3 regions of the Cellvibrio sp. QJXJ genome follow, and region 2 is predicted to be linked to each of the others. Evidence: predicted binding sites of a transcription regulator. Region 2 holds the regulator's gene; each other region holds the start of a gene.
The links. Region 2 encodes PhoB, which activates phosphate uptake and scavenging genes when phosphate is short. Its sites were predicted from a motif close to TGTCATAAANNTGTAACA; they were not measured.
Positions count from the first base shown of each region.

Region 1 (3,285 bases), 140 kb from region 2:
AGTAAATGGCGCATACAACAGCGATTCCATTTTGGACGCTTTGCCCATGCTGGATAATTGCAAAAATACGCGGTAGACATCTTCACCCAAATCTTTATCCGAGGTGAGCAAACCATAGTCGGTATAAATTTTACTGGTGCGCGGGTGATAGTTGCCGGTGCCCAAATGCACGTAATAACGCAGTTTGGTCTGTTCGCGGCGCGCGACCAAAATCATTTTGGCGTGGGTTTTAAAACCGACCACACCGTAAATCACGTGAATACCAAAACGCTGTAAACGCTCGGCCAGTGCCACGTTTTGTTCTTCATCAAAACGTGCGCGCAATTCCACAATCGCGGTCACCTCTTTGCCCGCTTTGGCAGCGGCAACCAAGGCATCCACAATTGGTGAGTTGGAGCCGGTGCGATAAAGCGTTTGTTTAATCGCCAGCACTTGGGGGTCGGCAGCGGCTTCGCGTAAAAAATCCACCACACACTGAAATGAGTCAAAGGGGTGATGCAGCAACATATCCTGCTTCTGCAACATTTCAAAATACGAGTTGTTGCGCTTGGGCAGTTTGGGCATGGCCTGCACAAACGGTTTGAAATAATGTTGCGGGGTTTTGATCAGTTCAAATAAATCGGCAAAGCGATTGAGGTTCACCGGGCCGTTTATGCGATACAAATCGCGCTCTTTAATTTCGCAGCGCTGCAATAAAAACTGCTCCAGCTCGCCGGGGCAGGTGTCGGTAATTTCCAGGCGCACTTCGTCGCCATATTGGCGATAGGCAAGTTCACCTTGCACCGCGCGCAACAGGTCATCGGTCTCCTCTTCATCGAGAAAAATGTCCGAGTTGCGGGTGAGTCGGAACTGGTAACTTTCCATCACCGTCATGCCCACAAAAATCTCACCCATAAAAAAATGAATAATGGAGGAGACAAAAACAAATGCGCGCCCTTGGGTGACTAATTCTTTGGGCAATTCGACAATGTGTGGCAGCGAGCGCGGCACCTGCACTATGGCGCGGCCGGAGTTGCGCCCAAACGCGTCTTTGCCATCGAGGCGTACAATAAAATTCAAACTTTTATTGAGGATGCGCGGAAAGGGGTGCGCCGGGTCCAGGCCGATGGGGCTGAGTACCGGTAGCACTTCGGATAGAAACACCTGCTTTAAATGCACAATTTGCTCTGGCGTCCACTCGTCGCGGCGCAGCACAGAGATGCCGTTTTCGCGCATCGCCGGCACCACTTCTTCATTCAGAATGCGGTACTGCTCATCCACCAATTGATGGGCGCGCACAGAAATTTCATTCAGCGTCTGGGTTTGGGTCAGGCCGTCCGGCCCTTGGGTTGGGGGCGCATTGCGCTCCAGAATTTCTACCAGGCCACCCACGCGCACTTCAAAAAATTCGTCAAGATTGGTGGAAAAAATACACAGGAATCGCAGCCGTTCCAGCAGTGGCAAACTGCGGTTATAGGCTTGATGCAAAACACGTTTGTTGAATTCGAGCAGGCTCAGCTCGCGGTTGAAATAGGCGTTATCCACCTTGTACCTCGTAACACGATTCATGTGAAGCCAATAAGTTGCGCCAGATTATGGCAATTGTGTGACAGAAATAAGACAGTAGTGTTCCTGTTGTAACACTAGCAAAGAATCGCTGCGGCGGGGCCGTTAGGTGAGAATGAAAAATAGCGGCGGGAAGGAAAAACAAGGCCTGCACTTGCAGGCCTTGGTGACTGATCCACTGGTGGGAATCAGCGACGAATCAGTTGCACTTGTATACATCAAAACTCTGGCGGCCATTGTTCACCAGACTGGCCGGAACAATGGTATCACCACCAAATGAACTGGCTTCATTGCGTGCCATGTTGGTCAATTCAGTGGCCACTTTGTTAGGGTCGCGCTTCATAGAACCAACAAAGTTATCTTTCACTTTTACATTCACGGTGCGGACTTTTTCACAGCTGCGTACGTTAGCGGCGTTGGCAACCGCCACATTGCTGCCTTGTTCATTCACTTTCACCCAAGTACAGGCGCTGGTGAGTGATACCAGGGCTACAGCCAACAGAGACATTTTTTTCATAAGCAGATCCTCGCAAGTGATGGTGGGGTAGTCGCTGGTCAGATACTAGCCAACGACCAAAAACTCGCGGCTACACTAATGCCAGCGCGTCAGGGTTGCAAGCCTTGCCGCGCGCAAGCCTGTGGCATCAAAGATAATAAATTTGGGCAATCGCTATCGGCAGTAGTATCTTTAGCGCTAGCGCATCCGGCCCCGCTGCCGCGCTGTGACTAATATGCGTCACCCCCGTGTTGTACGACCAATAATCAGATTCAGCGATAGGACAATCCCTAAAGAGGAGTTTACCCATGGGTTCATCACCGCAAGGTGCCCGTCATCACCTGTTCAACCGGCAAAATCTGCGGCGGCTAATCAAGCTGTTGGCAGTGCTGGGTATTTTTATGTCAATCACTCTTGCCATTGGCAAACTCTACCAAAAATGGGACGACGACCCGGTGCGCGGTGCGCTGGCGGTAGAAAACGGCACTTTTGGCGAGAACTATTCCACCCCCATCTACCTGGATCAGGGTTGGAGCGCCAACGACAGCCTCTGGTACTACAACACCACCCAAGGCTCGGCACTGATTCCCTACGACTTTTTTATCGCCCTGGAACAGGCCGAATTCAACGAGCCGTTTCGCGCCAAAAGCCTGATCGACAAATACCGCTACCTGCCGCAAAAACCCACTTTCTTCAACCCCGACGGCCTGCCGGTCGGCTTTGTCAAAGAGAGCTATAAAGGCAAGGATTACGTCGGGTTTACCTGCGCCGCCTGCCACACGGGTCAGGTTAACTACAAAGGTACGGCCATCCGGATCGACGGTGGCCCGGCGCTGGCTGATATGGTGGGTTTTCTCACCGAGCTGGAAAAAAGCATGACCCGCGCGCTCACCGACGCGGAAAAAAACCAGCGCTTTGTACAGCAGGTGTTGACGCTGAATAACAGCTACAGCCGCGCGGAGGATGTGCAGAGCGACCTCAAACGCTGGACCCGCAAAATTAACCTCTACAACACTATTAACCACTCCAGTGTCGACTACGGTTATGCGCGCCTCGATGCCTTTGGGCGCATCTACAACCGGGTGCTGGAACATGTGATCAGCCGCAAACAGTTGCGCGATGTACTCATCGGCGCCACCAAAGCCGATGGCGACACCAACCTCATGACCGCCGCACAGGTGGACAAGGTGCTGTACAAGATCAGCGAGACCATTATTGGCGACCTACAGTTTGCCAAAATTATC
Region 1 is NZ_CP101662.1:3,652,446-3,655,730, reverse strand. Features, by position in the region: gene ppk1 (polyphosphate kinase 1) at 1-1,548, opposite strand, end outside; gene NNX04_RS15805 (DUF4156 domain-containing protein) at 1,745-2,062, opposite strand; gene NNX04_RS15800 (di-heme-cytochrome C peroxidase) at 2,350-3,285, shown strand, end outside.
Region 1: a site for PhoB is predicted at 1,585-1,602, ahead of ppk1 (polyphosphate kinase 1). Genes of this name have one in related genera too.

Region 2 (3,285 bases):
TTTATGGGCAAACTCAAGCAAACACTGCCGCTCTACTGGCGCTTGATGCGCATGGATCGCCCCATAGGCACATTGCTGCTGCTCTGGCCCACCCTCTGGAGCCTGTGGCTGGCAGCCAAAGGCATACCCAGCGTGAAAAACCTGGTGATTTTTACCCTGGGTGTGATTGTGATGCGCGCGGCTGGCTGCGTAATCAATGACTTTGCCGACCGCAAAATCGACGGTAGCGTCGCGCGCACCAAAGATCGCCCACTCGCCACCGGCGCAGTTTCCAGTCGCGAGGCGATTTTTTTATTCATTGGCCTATGCGTGATCGCCTTTGCCTTGGTGCTGATGACCAACCCGCTTACCATCAAACTCTCTGTGGGTGGCCTGCTGCTCGCCTTTTGTTATCCCTTTATGAAACGTCACACCCACTTACCACAGGTGGTATTGGGCGCCGCGTTTGCCTGGGGAATACCCATGGCCTATGCGGCCGAGGCCGGTTCGCTACACGAAAACATTTGGCTGATTTACCTCGCCGTGGTGCTTTGGACGGTGGCCTATGACACCTTTTATGCCATGGTGGATCGCGAGGACGACCTTAAAATCGGCGTGAAATCCACCGCCATCTTGTTTGGGGAACAGGATCGGTTGATGACCGGCATCCTGCAAATCCTGGCGCTCTATGCGCTGATTCTGGTGGGTAATCGCTTTGAGCTGGGGCTGTTCTATTATCTGGGCTTGACGGTGGCGGGTGGTTTGTTTGCCTATCAACAGTGGTTGATTCGCTTTCGCGCGCGCGAAGCCTGCTTCAAAGCCTTTTTAAATAACAACTGGGTGGGTGTGGCGGTATTTGCCGGTTTAGCTATGGATTATTACTGGCACTAAGCCCACGCGACTGCACGCAGCTACAATTTTCTGACTTGTCATAAATATGTAACACTGAGCTTATTAAATAAGCTGCAACAATAGCTTCATGAAACGTGAAGCCTACCGTAGTTTTATTAGGCAGAAGATTATGACTGGTCGCAAAATTCTTATCGTCGACGATGAATCCGCCATTCGCGATATGTTGCGTGTGGCACTGGAGATGGCCGAGTACCAAGTGCTGGAAGCCAGTAACGCGCAGGACGCTCACGGCCTGATTATCGACGAAAAACCCGACCTGATCCTGCTCGATTGGATGATGCCCGGTACCAGCGGTATTGAACTCGCGCGTCGCCTGAAGCGCGACGAAGTTACCGCTAATACTCCCATCATCATGCTCACCGCCAAAGGTGAAGAGGACAACAAAATCCAGGGGCTGGAAGTTGGCGCCGACGATTACATCACCAAACCTTTTTCACCGCGTGAATTGGTCGCCCGCTTGAAAGCAGTATTGCGCCGTGCCGACCCACAGATTTCCGCCGCCCCCATCACCGTACAGGGTCTGTGTTTGGACCCCGCCAGCCACCGCGTCACCATCCACGATCAGTCAGTCGATATGGGCCCCACTGAATATCGCCTGCTGGAGTTTTTTCTCACCCACCAGGAAAGAGCCTATACTCGCAGCCAATTGCTGGATCATGTCTGGGGCGGCAATGTGTATGTGGAGGAGCGCACGGTCGATGTGCATATCCGCCGCCTGCGCAAAGCCCTGACCATCGACGGTCACGAAGACCTGATCCAAACTGTACGCGGTACCGGCTATCGTTTTTCGACACGAATCGAAGCCTGATATCACTAAGCTGCAAGTATTCGGCAGCGGGCAAGCCTGAGCGACAATCGGAGACAGGATGTCGACGATTAGCCCCCATGGATGGGTTCACGGCGTGTCGCGCAGGCTTGCCCGCTGCCGAATACGGATCGAAACTGAGAGGCCCCCTTGTTAAAAGGTTTCAGCGCTGAACTCCAGCGCATTCTGATTATTCTCGCCACCTGCAGCCTGATTGGTTTTTTCAGCGACAACTACGCGCTGTGGATGCTACTCGGCTGTGGCATTTACATTGTGTGGATGCTCTGGCAAATGCGCCGCCTGAACCAGTGGCTACTCAAACGCGAGAGCGAACACCCGCCGGAGGCCAGCGGTATCTGGGGGCAGGTGTTCGACAACATCTACCAACTGCAGCGCGATCAACGCATTGAAAAAGACAACCTGCAAGCGGTGATCAAACGCATCCAGGAAATCAGCTCAGCACTCAAAGACGGGCTGGTCATTCTGGACGCGCGCGGCCATCTGGATTTCTGGAACCCCGCCGCCCATCGCATGCTTGGGTTGAATACCAAAGACCAGGGGCAATCGGTCATCAATTTTGTGCGTCACCCCAAATTTGTCGCCTATTTTGAAGAGGGCAATTACGGCGAGCCGCTGGAAATTCCCTCGCCGCGTTTTCCCTCCAAACACCTGCAATTCCAAATCACCCCGTTTGGCAAAATGGAGCGATTGATTGTGGTGCGTGATGTGACCCAACTGCACAACTTGGAAAAAATGCGTCAGGATTTTATCGCCAACGTCTCCCATGAATTGCGCACACCGCTCACGGTGATAAACGGCTATGTGGAAACCCTCGCCGATAACAACACCACCCCGAGCTGGAATAAACCACTGCAGCAAATGTTGCAGCAAGCCAAGCGTATGTCGCTGCTGATTAACGATTTACTGGTGCTTTCCAAACTCGAAACCACAGAGGCGGGCCACAATTACAAGCCCATTAATATTGAGCAGCTGCTCACCATTGTGAAAAGCGAAGCGGAAGTATTAAGCAAGGATAAAAACCAACAGCTCACGCTGGTGTGCAACAACACCACGCGCCCACTGTTGTTGCAGGGCAACGAAAAAGAATTGCACAGCGCCTTTTCCAATCTGGTAATTAACGCCATCAAATACACCCAGCCCGAAGGGCGCATCAACATGCTGTTATGGCAGGACGAGAAACATTTTTATGTTTCGGTAAGCGATAACGGCCCCGGCATTGATGCCCAACATATTCCGCGCCTGACCGAGCGTTTTTATCGTGTGGATGCCAGCCGCAACAGCGGCACCGGCGGCACCGGGTTGGGTTTGGCGATTGTGAAACACGTGCTGATGCGCCATTACGCCGAATTAAAAATTACCAGTGAACTAGGCAAGGGCAGTATGTTTATTTGTGTTTTTGCACTGCCGCAATAGTTACACCGACATTCGCACATCAGGCTTATTTACTACCGGAGTCTCATCCTTTTGAGGGTGAGACCAGCATCACAATTTTTTCACACCCTGTAATTCAAAGGCTTTTTTGGCGAAATTAATCCGAATTATTGCCAAAACTCGAACGCGCTACGCAA
Region 2 is NZ_CP101662.1:3,514,580-3,517,864, reverse strand. Features, by position in the region: gene ubiA (4-hydroxybenzoate octaprenyltransferase) at 4-870, shown strand; gene phoB (phosphate regulon transcriptional regulator PhoB) at 1,001-1,699, shown strand; gene phoR (phosphate regulon sensor histidine kinase PhoR) at 1,847-3,130, shown strand.

Region 3 (3,285 bases), 1.5 Mb from region 2:
GCTGGTGTTTTTGTTTTGGGTGGCGGTATAACCCTGGTTTGGCTGTATGACATTTGTGCGACACATTTGTGACAAAAATTTCCTCCGGTCACATAACTGTCATATTTGCTGGGTAAAGTAAGTCTCACTGAAGGGACAACTCTTCACAGGTAGACACACTATTTATTACTCATGTAATCACAGATGGAGCGCTCTATGAACGCTATGAAAATTATGAAGGGGTTGGTTCTTGCCGGCTCTATGGTTTGTGCTACTGCATTGCAGGCTGCAATTGATCCAGCGCTGCCAGAGTACAAGGCGACCACTGGCGTATCAGGTAACGTCAACTCAATCGGTTCTGACACACTCAACAACCTGATGACCCTTTGGGCTGAAGATTTCAAAAAGTGGTATCCCAACGTCAATATCCAGATTCAAGGTGCTGGTTCTTCAACTGCACCACCGGCCTTAACCGAAGGTACTGCTAACTTCGGGCCTATGAGCCGCGCAATGAAAACCGAGGAAATCCAGGCGTTTGAAGCCAAGCATGGCTACAAACCCACCGCTGTACCGGTAGCGATTGACGTACTTGCAGTTTACGTAAACAAAGACAACCCGATCGAAGGTTTAAGTATTCCTCAAGTGGATGCCATTTTCTCGGCAACCCGCAAATGTGGTGGTGCCAAAGACCTGACTCGTTGGGGTGATGTGGGCTTGACCGGTGCATGGGCAAATCGTGATTTCACCATGTACAGCCGCAATGCCGTTTCTGGTACTTATGGTTACTTCAAAGATGAAGCCCTGTGTAAAGGTGATTTCAAATCCAACATTCTCGAGCAACCAGGTTCTGCATCTGTAGTCCAGGGTGTGTCTGAATCGATCAACGGTATTGGTTACTCAGGTATTGGCTACATCACTTCAGGTGTGCGCGCCGTGCCTCTGTCCAAGAAAGATGGGCAGCCTTACGTTACTGCCGATGCAACTCACGCGCTGGATGGAACCTATCCGCTGTCACGTGTGTTGTTCATGTATATCAACAAGCATCCGAACCGCCCGCTGGATGCGATTCAGTTAGAGTTTGTGAAGTTGATTCTTTCCAAGCAAGGCCAGGAAACCGTAGTGCGCGATGGTTATATCCCGCTGCCTGCGTCAATGGCCAACAAAGCACTGGCTGAATTGCAGAAGTAATCAGCGCGGGCCTGGAGCTTCTTGTGTTACCCATAAAAACGCCGACTTGTTCGGCGTTTTTTTATAGATAGAGCCAGGGTAAATATGACAGTCAGATGACGGTTTCGGGTTTTTGTAACAAAAGTGTCATCTTTGATTGTTAGGATTCTTGCGCCAGACGATAAAACAGGTGAGTAGACCATGTCCGAACCCATTACAGCGGCAAAGCCAATCCAGAGCCTGATGCCCAATCGCGAGCAGCGCAGCAAGTTGCGCAACATTCGCAAATTTAAAGACCAGCTATCGCGCTACGGGGTGATGTCTGCCGGACTCGCGGTAGTATTTTCACTCGGTTTAATTTTCTTTTATCTATTCTCCGAAATTGCTCCCTTGTTTCGTGGTGCCTCGGTTGAACCCTTGCACAGCTACACGCCCGCCCAGTTGCAACAGCAGGCCTCCGACCCGACTGAATACCTCACGCTGGAACGCTACGAAGAAATTGGGGCCAGTTTCAAGCGTAGCGGCGCAGTGCATTTTTTTAATGTCAGCGATGGCAGCCAAGTGCTTAATGCCCAGGTATCGCGCGCCGCTGATGTGAGTTTTACCAGTATGGCGACCAGTACGCCTGATTACGGTCTGGTTGCTTATGGTTACAGCAATGGCCAGGTATCAATAACCAAAGCCAATTACGCGCTCAGTTATCCAAACGATAAACGCCAAATCACACCGAGTTTGGTGTATCCCTTGGGTGATTCTCCCTTAACCTTGGATGACCAAGGTGCAGCGCTTACCCAGCTAGCCGTACAAGAGACTTCCAGCGGTATTTTATTAGCGGCCATGACGGTAGATGAGCGTCTACTGCTCGCTATTTTTAGCAGCAGTCAAAATATGATTACCGGGGAAGTCAGTATCAGTCAGGAAGTGATAGCGCTTCCCTCGCTTCCAAATGGCAGTAAGCCCGTATCTATGCAGATTGATAGCGGTGCCCAGCATTTAGTGATTGCTACAGATCAGTCGCAATTATTGCTCTACAGCATCATCAACCCTAGCGCTGTAAAAGTTCAGGCACCAGTGACTATTCCTGATGGCAAAGTAACCCGTATGGAGTTTTTGGTGGGAACTGCCTCGCTCATTATTGGCACCGACAAGGGCGCTCTGAGCCAATGGTTTCTGGTTCGCAACGCCGACAACATTTATGAATTGAAATATGTACGTGGTTTTGAGGCGTTGGATGGCGCCATCACCCGTATCACACCTGAGCATGCGCGTCGCGGTTTCTGGGCTGGCGACGACAAAGGCAATATCGGTATTTACTACGCTACCTCCCAGCGCACCTTATTAATTGAGTCGGTGAGTGATAAACCTATTCAGCAGCTTGCTATTTCTCCCATTCACAATCGCAGCTTGTGGTTGGATGACGCTAATAACCTGAGTGTGGCCGATGTCTGGAACAAACACCCCGAGGTTTCTTTCAGCTCGCTCTGGAAAAAAGTGTGGTACGAAGGGCGCGATGCACCGGAATACATTTGGCAGGCATCATCGGGCAGCGATAATTTTGAACCTAAAATGAGTTTTGTTCCGCTTTCTATCGGCACGTTGAAAGCTGCATTTTTCGCGATTCTGTTTGCGGTACCTTTGGGGGTGATGGGGGCAATTTATACCGCCTATTTTATGACGCCCAAATTGCGCGGCATTGTTAAACCCACTATCGAAATTATGGCTGCATTGCCCACTGTTATTTTAGGTTTCCTCGCAGGTTTGTGGCTCGCACCGTTTATCGAAAATCATTTGCCAGCAATATTCAGTATTTTGATTTTATTGCCGATTGTTATGCTAATTACGGGCTATCTCTGGAGCCGGTGTCCGGATTCGCTGCGCAACCGCGTACCTGAGGGTTGGGAAGCTGTCATTCTAGTGCTGCCGATTATTCTCACCGTGTGGGCTTGTATCGCCGCCAGCCCTTTAGCGGAGATCTGGTTTTTTGATGGCAGTATGCGTCAGTGGTTTACTGAAAACGGTATTAGCTACAGCCAGCGCAATGCTTTGGTGGTCGGCATAGTAATGGGCTTTGCTGTTATCCCAACAATTTTTTCCATTGCTGAAGATGCGGTGTTCAGTGTGCCCCGCCATTTAACACAG
Region 3 is NZ_CP101662.1:2,004,629-2,007,913, reverse strand. Features, by position in the region: gene NNX04_RS08705 (PstS family phosphate ABC transporter substrate-binding protein) at 196-1,167, shown strand; gene NNX04_RS08700 (ABC transporter permease subunit) at 1,348-3,285, shown strand, end outside.
Region 3: a site for PhoB is predicted at 1,281-1,298, ahead of NNX04_RS08700 (ABC transporter permease subunit). Genes of this name have one in related genera too.